One region of the Enterococcus sp. AZ109 genome, then DNA from elsewhere that is predicted to be linked to it. Evidence: predicted binding sites of a transcription regulator. Region 1 holds the regulator's gene; the other holds the start of a gene.
The links. The regulator HrcA, encoded in region 1, represses chaperone genes, less so after heat shock. The targets are predictions, from matches to a motif close to TTAGCACTCNNNNNNNNNGAGTGCTAA.
Positions count from the first base shown of each region.

Region 2: a site for HrcA is predicted at 2,580-2,606, ahead of groES (co-chaperone GroES). Genes of this name have one in related genera too.

Region 1 is NZ_JBIOSF010000001.1:70,868-75,298, reverse strand. It holds gene dnaK (molecular chaperone DnaK) at 1-1,621, opposite strand, end outside; gene grpE (nucleotide exchange factor GrpE) at 1,655-2,191, opposite strand; gene IGI42_RS00350 (hypothetical protein) at 2,243-2,449, opposite strand; gene hrcA (heat-inducible transcriptional repressor HrcA) at 2,463-3,506, opposite strand; gene hemW (radical SAM family heme chaperone HemW) at 3,628-4,431, opposite strand, start outside.
Region 2 is NZ_JBIOSF010000001.1:1,025,692-1,030,122, reverse strand. It holds gene dhaL (dihydroxyacetone kinase subunit DhaL) at 38-616, shown strand; gene dhaM (dihydroxyacetone kinase phosphoryl donor subunit DhaM) at 609-977, shown strand; gene IGI42_RS04975 (NAD(P)-dependent oxidoreductase) at 1,099-1,728, opposite strand; gene IGI42_RS04970 (lysostaphin resistance A-like protein) at 1,800-2,444, opposite strand; gene groES (co-chaperone GroES) at 2,644-2,928, shown strand; gene groL (chaperonin GroEL) at 2,951-4,431, shown strand, end outside.

The sequences.
Region 1 (4,431 bases):
CACGCGCTTCTTCAGCTTTTTTCACTTCATCTGGATCCACTTTGTCTTCTAGTTCTTTCAATGTCTTGTCAACAGAGAATAGCAAAGCATCAATATCGTTGCGTAGATCTACTTCTTCTTTGCGGGCTTTATCCGCTTCAGCATTTGCTTCTGCGTCTTTCACCATGCGTTCGATTTCTTCGTCTGATAAACCTGAAGAAGATTTGATGGTAATTTTTTGTTCTTTTTGAGTGCCTAGGTCTTTGGCAGATACATTTACAATACCGTTTTTGTCGATATCAAACGTTACTTCAATTTGAGGAATACCACGTGGTGCTGGTGGAATATCCGTTAATTGGAAGCGTCCTAGTGTTTTGTTGTCGCTAGCCATTGGGCGTTCCCCTTGAAGAACATGGATATCAACGGCTGGTTGGTTGTCTGCTGCTGTAGAGAAGACTTGTGATTTACTTGTTGGAATGGTTGTGTTGCGATCAATCAACTTAGTAAATACACTACCCATTGTTTCGATACCTAGTGATAACGGAGTAACGTCTAGTAATACAACGTCTTTTACATCACCAGTGATAACACCACCTTGGATCGCCGCACCCATCGCTACTACTTCGTCAGGGTTTACTGATTTGTTAGGTTCTTTGCCTGTTTCCTTACGAACAGCTTCAACAACTGCAGGAATACGAGTTGAACCACCAACTAGGATTACTTCGTCTACTTCAGATTGAGATAAGCCAGCATCTTTTAACGCTTGACGTACAGGAATCTTAGTACGTTCAACTAAATCAGCAGTGATTTCGTCAAATTTCGCACGAGACAAGGTTGTTTCTAAGTGCAATGGACCAGCATCGCCAGCAGTGATAAATGGTAAGCTGATTTGGGTTGAGCTTACGCCTGACAAATCTTTTTTGGCTTTTTCAGCAGCGTCTTTCAAACGTTGCATCGCCATTTTATCTAATGAAAGGTCAATGCCGTTTTCTTTTTTAAATTCAGCAACTAAATGATCAATGATCTTGTTATCAAAGTCATCCCCACCTAGTTTGTTATCGCCGGCTGTTGACAATACGTCGAATACGCCGTCGCCTAGTTCAAGGATCGATACGTCAAAAGTACCACCACCAAGGTCAAATACTAGGATTTTTTGGTCTTTGTCGGTTTTGTCTAAACCGTAAGCAAGTGCTGCTGCAGTTGGTTCGTTGACGATACGTTCAACTTCCAAGCCAGCAATTTTACCAGCGTCTTTAGTTGCTTGACGTTGAGAGTCATTGAAGTAAGCAGGAACAGTGATAACTGCTTTTTCAACTTTTTCCCCTAAGTAGTCTTCGGCAAAGCCTTTGATGTATTGCAGGATCATTGCTGAAACTTCTTGAGGTGTATAAGATTTTCCTTCAACTTCTGTTTTGTAACCAGCTTCGCCAATATGACGTTTGATTGATGAAATGGTATTTGGGTTAGTTACTGCTTGACGCTTTGCAACTTCCCCTACTTGAATTTCGCCATTTTTGAAAGATACAACAGATGGTGTTGTACGATTTCCTTCTGGGTTAGCAATAATTTTTGCTTCGCCGCCTTCTAACACTGCGACAGCAGAGTTTGTTGTTCCTAAGTCAATACCAATAATTTTACTCATAGTTGAATGCGCTCCTTTTATTTTTTATCTATATTATTGTGCTACGATAACCATTGCTGGACGTAACACACGATCGTGTAGTTTATAGCCTTTTTGCAAGACTTGAATAATTGTGTCTGCGGCCACACCGTCTTCTGCCGGCATAGTTTGCAGAGCTTGGTGAAGATTCGGGTCGAAGGCTTCGCCATCCGCCTTAATTTCTTCAATGCCTTCTTCTTTTAAGGCATGACGCAAGCTTTCCAAGGTCATTTCTACCCCTTTTTTCAAGCTTTGGCCTTGGTCATCTGATACTTCAGTTTCCATTGCCCGCTCCAGGTTGTCGATGACTGGAATCAGTTTTTTACCTAAGTCTTGAGAACGGTATTTTTGCAGCTGTTCTCTTTCGTTGCGGTTGCGGTTGGTGATATTGGCAATCTCCGCTCGGGCTCTTAAATACTGGTCTTCAAGTTCATCTACTTTTGCCTGTAACAGCTCTTCTTGTGAAGCTTCCACTTCTTCGGTTGCGTCAGTTGCTTCGGTTTCTTCAACTTCCAGCTCTTCATTTTTTTCTACTTCTTTTTCACTCACAATTGGGCCCACCTTTCTTCCCTTATTTTGATTTGCATCAGCAGGGAGTCACACTTATTTCTTGTCTTTTTTGCTTTCTTCGTACGCCTCCGCAAAGGCTTCTGTCTGTTCTTCGGTCATACCAGAATCATCGACAGCTTCTTCGGAAATTTGGTCATACTCAGTTTTTTTATTTTCAAAAGCTTTTTCAACAGCTGCAGCTTCTTCTTCGGAAACACCAGACATATCGACAGCTTCTTTATCGAATTCTTTATCGCTCATTGTCAACAGCTCCTTATTGATCGGATCGATCAAGCGAACGATAATAGTCCGCCAGTTTACTTCCAAGCTCCCTGCGGAACACGTCAATCAAACTAAACATTCGGGAATAAGGCATGTTTGCTGGACCCAACAAACCGATTATACCCTTTCCATGTCCTTCGATCTCGTAACTTGCTTGGATCAGGCTCATATTATCAAAAAGTTCATTGCCTAACTCTGTACCAATCCGAATATGAATCGGTGAGGTAAAAGGAAGCAAAAGCTGTGTTAACTCACTTGGGTCTTTCATTAACGAATACATCATCTTAAGCTGCTGTACATCTGGATCATGATTGTAGTTGAGAATGTTCATTCCGCCACTGACAAAGACCTTTTCTTCAAAGGCTTCATTTAAAATGACATCAAACAGATGGGAAATGCCGTCGGTTGTTTGAAAATACCGATGCAAAATCATCGGAATCTCTGTCCGCAGTTTCTGATACACTGTCAACAGTGGTTCGCCGACTAAACGGTCATTGATAATCGCCACCATTTTCTCCAAGTCGCTGCTTTCCACGTTCTCGGGAATACGGAAGACTTGGCTCTCTACGTTGCCGCGGTCGGTCACGATAATCGCTAAGATCTGTCGGTCATTTAAAGGAACAATTCGAAAGCCGGTCAGCTTGCGGTCCTTCATCTCAGGTCCTAAAGAAAATGCCGTATAGCTGGTCACTTGGGAAAGAATGTCTGCCGACTGACGAATGATATCGTCAATCTCGTGAATATCCTTCTTTAAGGAAGAGCGGATTTGGTCCACCTCTTGCTCCGTTACCAAGCCTGGCGTCAGCAGGTGATCTACGTAATAACGATACCCCTTCATTGATGGGATACGTCCAGAAGAAGAATGTGTCTTTTCCAACAAACCGTATTCTTCCAATGCCTTCATGTCATTTCTGATCGTTGCTGAACTGGCATTGACGCCTTCTTCCATCAATTTCTTCGAACCAACTGGTTGCCCGTTAGTGGTAAATTGCTGGATGATTAAACTAAGAATTAAATTTTGTCGTTGCGTTAACATGATCTTCACCCTCTTGTTAGCACTCTTTCTTGATAAGTGCTAACTCGATTACTAATATAACATACTGTCGCTAGAAGTCAAGTAATTATATACAAAAATTAGCACTCTGGTGTCGAGAGTGCTAATCGTCTGATTCAATTAAAAATTGTTCAAAAACATCGTTGCCCCGAAACAGGCCTTTTTGCGTTAACTGTAGGGCTTTTGGGGTCTCTTTTAGCAATTCATTCGCCACTAAATCATCAATTTTAGCGCGGTAAATATCCTCAAGGGAACAGTTAAATTTTTGTTTAAATTTTTGTTTATCTACCCCCGCAAGCTTTCTCAAACCTAAGAACATTTCCTCTTCGATTTGCGCTTTTCGCGTTAATTGTTCCTCTTCAATTACTGGCAGCTTATTTTCTCTTAAAGGCTTTAAGTAATGTTGAATCGGTCCATGATTTTTGTACCGGCGATTTCCTAAATAACCGCTAGCACCTGCTCCGATTCCGTAATAGTTTTCGTTATTCCAATAAACCAGATTGTGTTGGCTCTCAAAACCGGGTTTAGCGAAATTACTGACCTCATATTGATGCCGTCCGGCTTTTTCCATGGCTTCGATTGTTTCTAAAAACATTTGAGCTTCTACTTCTTGATCCGGCAGCTCTAGCTTGCCGCGACGTACCCAGTTCATAAACATGGTTTTGTTTTCTAGAATTAATGAATACAAGGAATAATGGGGCAAATCCAGCGCTAAAGCACGCTCAACGGTGTCTCGGAAGCTTTCCAAGGACTGTCCGGGCAACGCATAGATTAAATCAATTGAAACGTTGGAGAAATCTTTTTCCTCTAACAAGGCAATTGTCTGATAGACATCTTCTGCTGTATGTTTGCGGCCGATTTTCTTCAGCAACCGATTGTCAAAGGTTTGCACCCCCATCGACAAGCG
Region 2 (4,431 bases), 950 kb from region 1:
GAATTTACCAACAGCAATCTGTGATAGGAGGATGACGATGTTTACACCAGAGAATTTGAAGAAGGCTTTGCAATTGTTTAACGAAAAAATTCAAGCGAAGAAAGACTACTTGAGTGAACTAGATACACCCATTGGCGACGGCGACCATGGAAATAATATGGGTCGGGGCATGGATGCGGTTATGGCAGCGAACCTAGATGGCGACTTACCAGCTATATTTAAAGCTGCAGCAATGGCATTGATCAGTAAAGTTGGGGGAGCTTCTGGTCCACTTTATGGGACAGCCATGATGGAAATGATGAAAGCTAGTAAAACATCAGCTGATCCAAATGTCTTATTAGCAGCAGCAGCGGCAGGCATTGCTAAACGCGGGGATTCAACAGAAGGTCAAAAAACCATGCTGGATTTATGGTTCCCAGCGATTGAACAATTAAAAGAAGGTCCGTTGACTAAAGAGGAACTTCAAGTGTTAGCTGAAAAAACGAAGGATTTGAAAGCAACTAAGGGACGTGCTTCCTATGTCGGTGATCGTTCTATCGGTCATATCGATCCAGGAGCAATGTCATCTGCCTATCTTTTTGAGTCATTTTTAGAAGCAGGTGTATTTGATGACTAAAGGTGTTCTGTTGATTTCTCATACGTCAGAAATACCTGAAGGACTAAGGCGCCTGATTCGTGAAGTAGCACCAGATATTTCAATTACTACTGCCGGTGGTTTAGAGGCAGGAGCAATCGGCACTTCAATGGAGCGGATTTTAGCCGCTATTGAAGAAAATGAAAGTGATGAACTATTTGCTTTTTATGACCTTGGCAGTGCCAAAATGAATTTAGAAATGGCTATAGAATTCACTGATAAGAAGGTTGAACTGTTCGATGTTGCCATGGTAGAAGGTGCCTACACAGCAAGTGCTTTGTTGTCAGCAGGTGCTGGTGAGGAAGAAATTACGGCGCAATTAAAGGCGTTAACGATTAAATAAGAGCTGCTTTAGTTACACTGATTATATGGTTTTAAGTGGCTGTGACATAAAACGTCACAGCCACTTATTTTTTGCTTATCTTGGTATCTGAACCTGATTATAATTATTTGTGAAGCCCTTTTTATAAACTTACGACACTAAAATGTTGGTTAGCATGCTTGTTGCGCAAGGCTTCATCTACCATGGCAATAGCATAATCAGCCATACTGATTTCACTATTTCCCTGGCTGTTTGCTTTTAACCGATCATCGCTAAGTTGATAATGTCCTGTACGACGGCCATTAGGAACAAAGTTAGCTGCTGGACTTAAGTAACCCCAATATAGGTTTTTAGTTTTTGGCAATTCTAGGAAAGCTTGATACATATTATAGGCCGTTGGATAATAAGGTGCGTTCGGATTGGAAACATCAATCATTCGTTGTGTTTTTTGATCATCTAGATAAAGAGAAGAAGCACCACCTACAACCAATAATCGTGTGTCAGTTCCAGATAAAAGATCGATCAGATGCTGCAACGAAGTTTGATGAAGGTCCTCTTTTCCCATTGGTGGACGAAAAGCGTCAACGACTACATCAAATGGTGTAAGATCTTCTCGGGTTAGATCATACAAGTCTTTTTTTATATATGGAACGTCAACAACTAATTTTTCTGGACTGCGGACAATAGCTGTTACGTCCACCTGACGTTCCAAGGCTTCGTTCAAAATCAAAGAACCAGCTTGACCTGTAGCACCAATAATAGCTAATTTCATAAAAATTCCTCCTGACTAATTAACTTTAGTGTAGGAGGAATTTTAGGAAAAGGCAAAGATTAGGCCTTCAGCTAATTTACTGAAATAGCTAGCTGAGTTAAAACCACGAGCAAGTTCATACCTACATGCGTAATCATAGAAGTCCAAATTTTTCCTGTACGAGCAAATAGCCAGCAGAAAAAAAGTCCAAGACCACCGTACAGTAGATAATGGCCATCCTGATGAGCCAGAGCAAACAGGAAAGAGCTAATAATCGCAGGAAACAGAAAACCAAACCGCTCACTTAATTCACCGAATATCGCTCGCCGAAAGATCATTTCTTCCATTATCGGTCCGGCAATTGTCGTAGCAATAACGAAAACCGAATTTTCACGAATAAGCTGAATAATATCTTGCGTATTTTGTGACATTATCGGTTGGTTGGTTAGACGGATTTCAATTTGTAATAAAACCATTTGCAGCATCATAGATAAAAAAATGCCAGCAATTCCATACATAACAGCAATCGGAAAGCGGCGACTACTTTTCTCAAGTGATAAAGGCTGACTCTTTCTCCAATAAAAGATTAGCAATAGGGCACCGACAATATAAGAGTAGGTCGTGATTTGAATTAATTGCTGCTTATCTGATCCTACAAAGGGAGCAAATAATATCGGTGAAAATAATACTAGACCATAAGTAAAAATTGTAAGGAAAATATAATTCCTTGTTCTCATAGTGAATCCTTCCAATTAACAGATTTGTTAGTCATTATAGCATAAAAGGTAAGAAATCTTACTTTAGAAAATTTGAAAAAAAGAGAAGGTATGACTTGCAAAAGACATAAAAAATGGTATGATAAGAACTGTGAGTTAGCACTCTAAAGTTACGAGTGCTAACGACTTTATAATCATTACTATTTTGGAGGGATTTATCGTGTTAAAACCATTAGGTGATCGCGTCATTCTTGAAGTCGCTCAAGAAGAAGAAAAAACAGTAGGCGGTATCGTTTTAGCCTCTGCTGCTAAAGAAAAACCACAAACTGCGAAAGTTGTAGCTGTTGGTGAAGGCAACGTGTTAGACAACGGTGAAAAAAGTCCAATGCCCATAGCGGTTGGCGACACAGTAATGTTTGAAAAATATGCTGGAACAGAAGTGAAATATGACGGAACAGAATACTTAATTCTTTCTGCCAAAGATATTATGGCTATTGTAGAATAAAACAGATTGAGGTGGAGAAATTATGACAAAAGAAATCAAATTTTCAGAAGACGCACGCGCAGCAATGCTTCGTGGAGTTGATAAATTAGCAGATACAGTAAAAGTAACCTTAGGGCCTAAAGGTCGTAACGTTGTTTTAGAAAAATCTTACGGTTCACCATTGATTACCAATGACGGTGTAACAATTGCTAAAGATATTGAATTAGAAGATCATTTTGAAAACATGGGAGCAAAACTTGTTTCTGAAGTTGCTTCAAAAACAAATGATATTGCCGGTGACGGTACAACAACTGCAACAGTCCTAACTCAAGCAATTGTTCGCGAAGGCTTAAAAAATGTTACTGCTGGCGCTAACCCAATGGGTATCCGTCGTGGGATTGAATTAGCAACTAAAACAGCTGTAGAAGAATTGCACAGCATTTCAAAAGAGGTTGATTCTAAAGACTCAATCGCACAAGTTGCGGCTGTTTCTTCTGGTAGCGAAGAAGTTGGTAAATTAATCGCTGAAGCAATGGAAAAAGTTGGTAACGACGGTGTTATCACAATTGAAGAATCTAAAGGGATTGATACTGAACTAGATGTTGTAGAAGGTATGCAATTTGATCGTGGTTACTTGTCACAATACATGGTAACTGACAACGATAAAATGGAAGCAGCTTTAGACAATCCATATATTCTAATTACAGATAAAAAAATCTCTAACATTCAAGATATCTTGCCATTGTTGGAACAAGTACTACAACAATCTCGCTCATTACTAATCATTGCTGATGATGTTGATGGTGAAGCGTTACCAACATTGGTATTAAATAAAATTCGTGGAACATTTAATGTTGTGGCAGTTAAAGCTCCTGGTTTTGGCGATCGTCGTAAAGCAATGCTAGAAGATATCGCTGTTTTAACTGGTGCTACAGTAATCACTGAAGACCTTGGTTTAGAATTGAAAGATGCAACTGTTGAAAACTTAGGTTCTGCTGGTAAAGTTGTTGTTGATAAAGACAACACAACTATCGTAGAAGGTGCTGGAAGCAAAGAAAAATTACAAGAACGTGTGGAATTAATCAAACGTCAAATCGATGAAACAACTTCTGATTTCGACCGTGAAAAATTGCAAGAACGTTTGGCTAAATTAGCTGGTGGAGTCGCAGTTGTTAAAGTTGGTGCTGCTACTGAAACTGAGCTTAAAGAATTGAAACTACGCATTGAAGATGCCTTGAACTCAACCCGCGCAGCGGTTGAAGAAGGAATCGTTTCTGGTGGAGGAACTGCACTAGTTAACGTAATTAAAAAAGTGGCTGAACTAGAAGCTGAAGGCGATGCTGCAACTGGTATTAGTATCGTTGTTCGCGCACTAGAAGAACCGGTTCGTCAAATCGCTGAAAATGCTGGTTACGAAGGATCAGTTGTTATTGATAAATTAAAACATGCTGATCAAGGCGTTGGTTTTAACGCAGCGACTGGCGAATGGGTAAATATGATTGAAACGGGAATTGTTGACCCAAC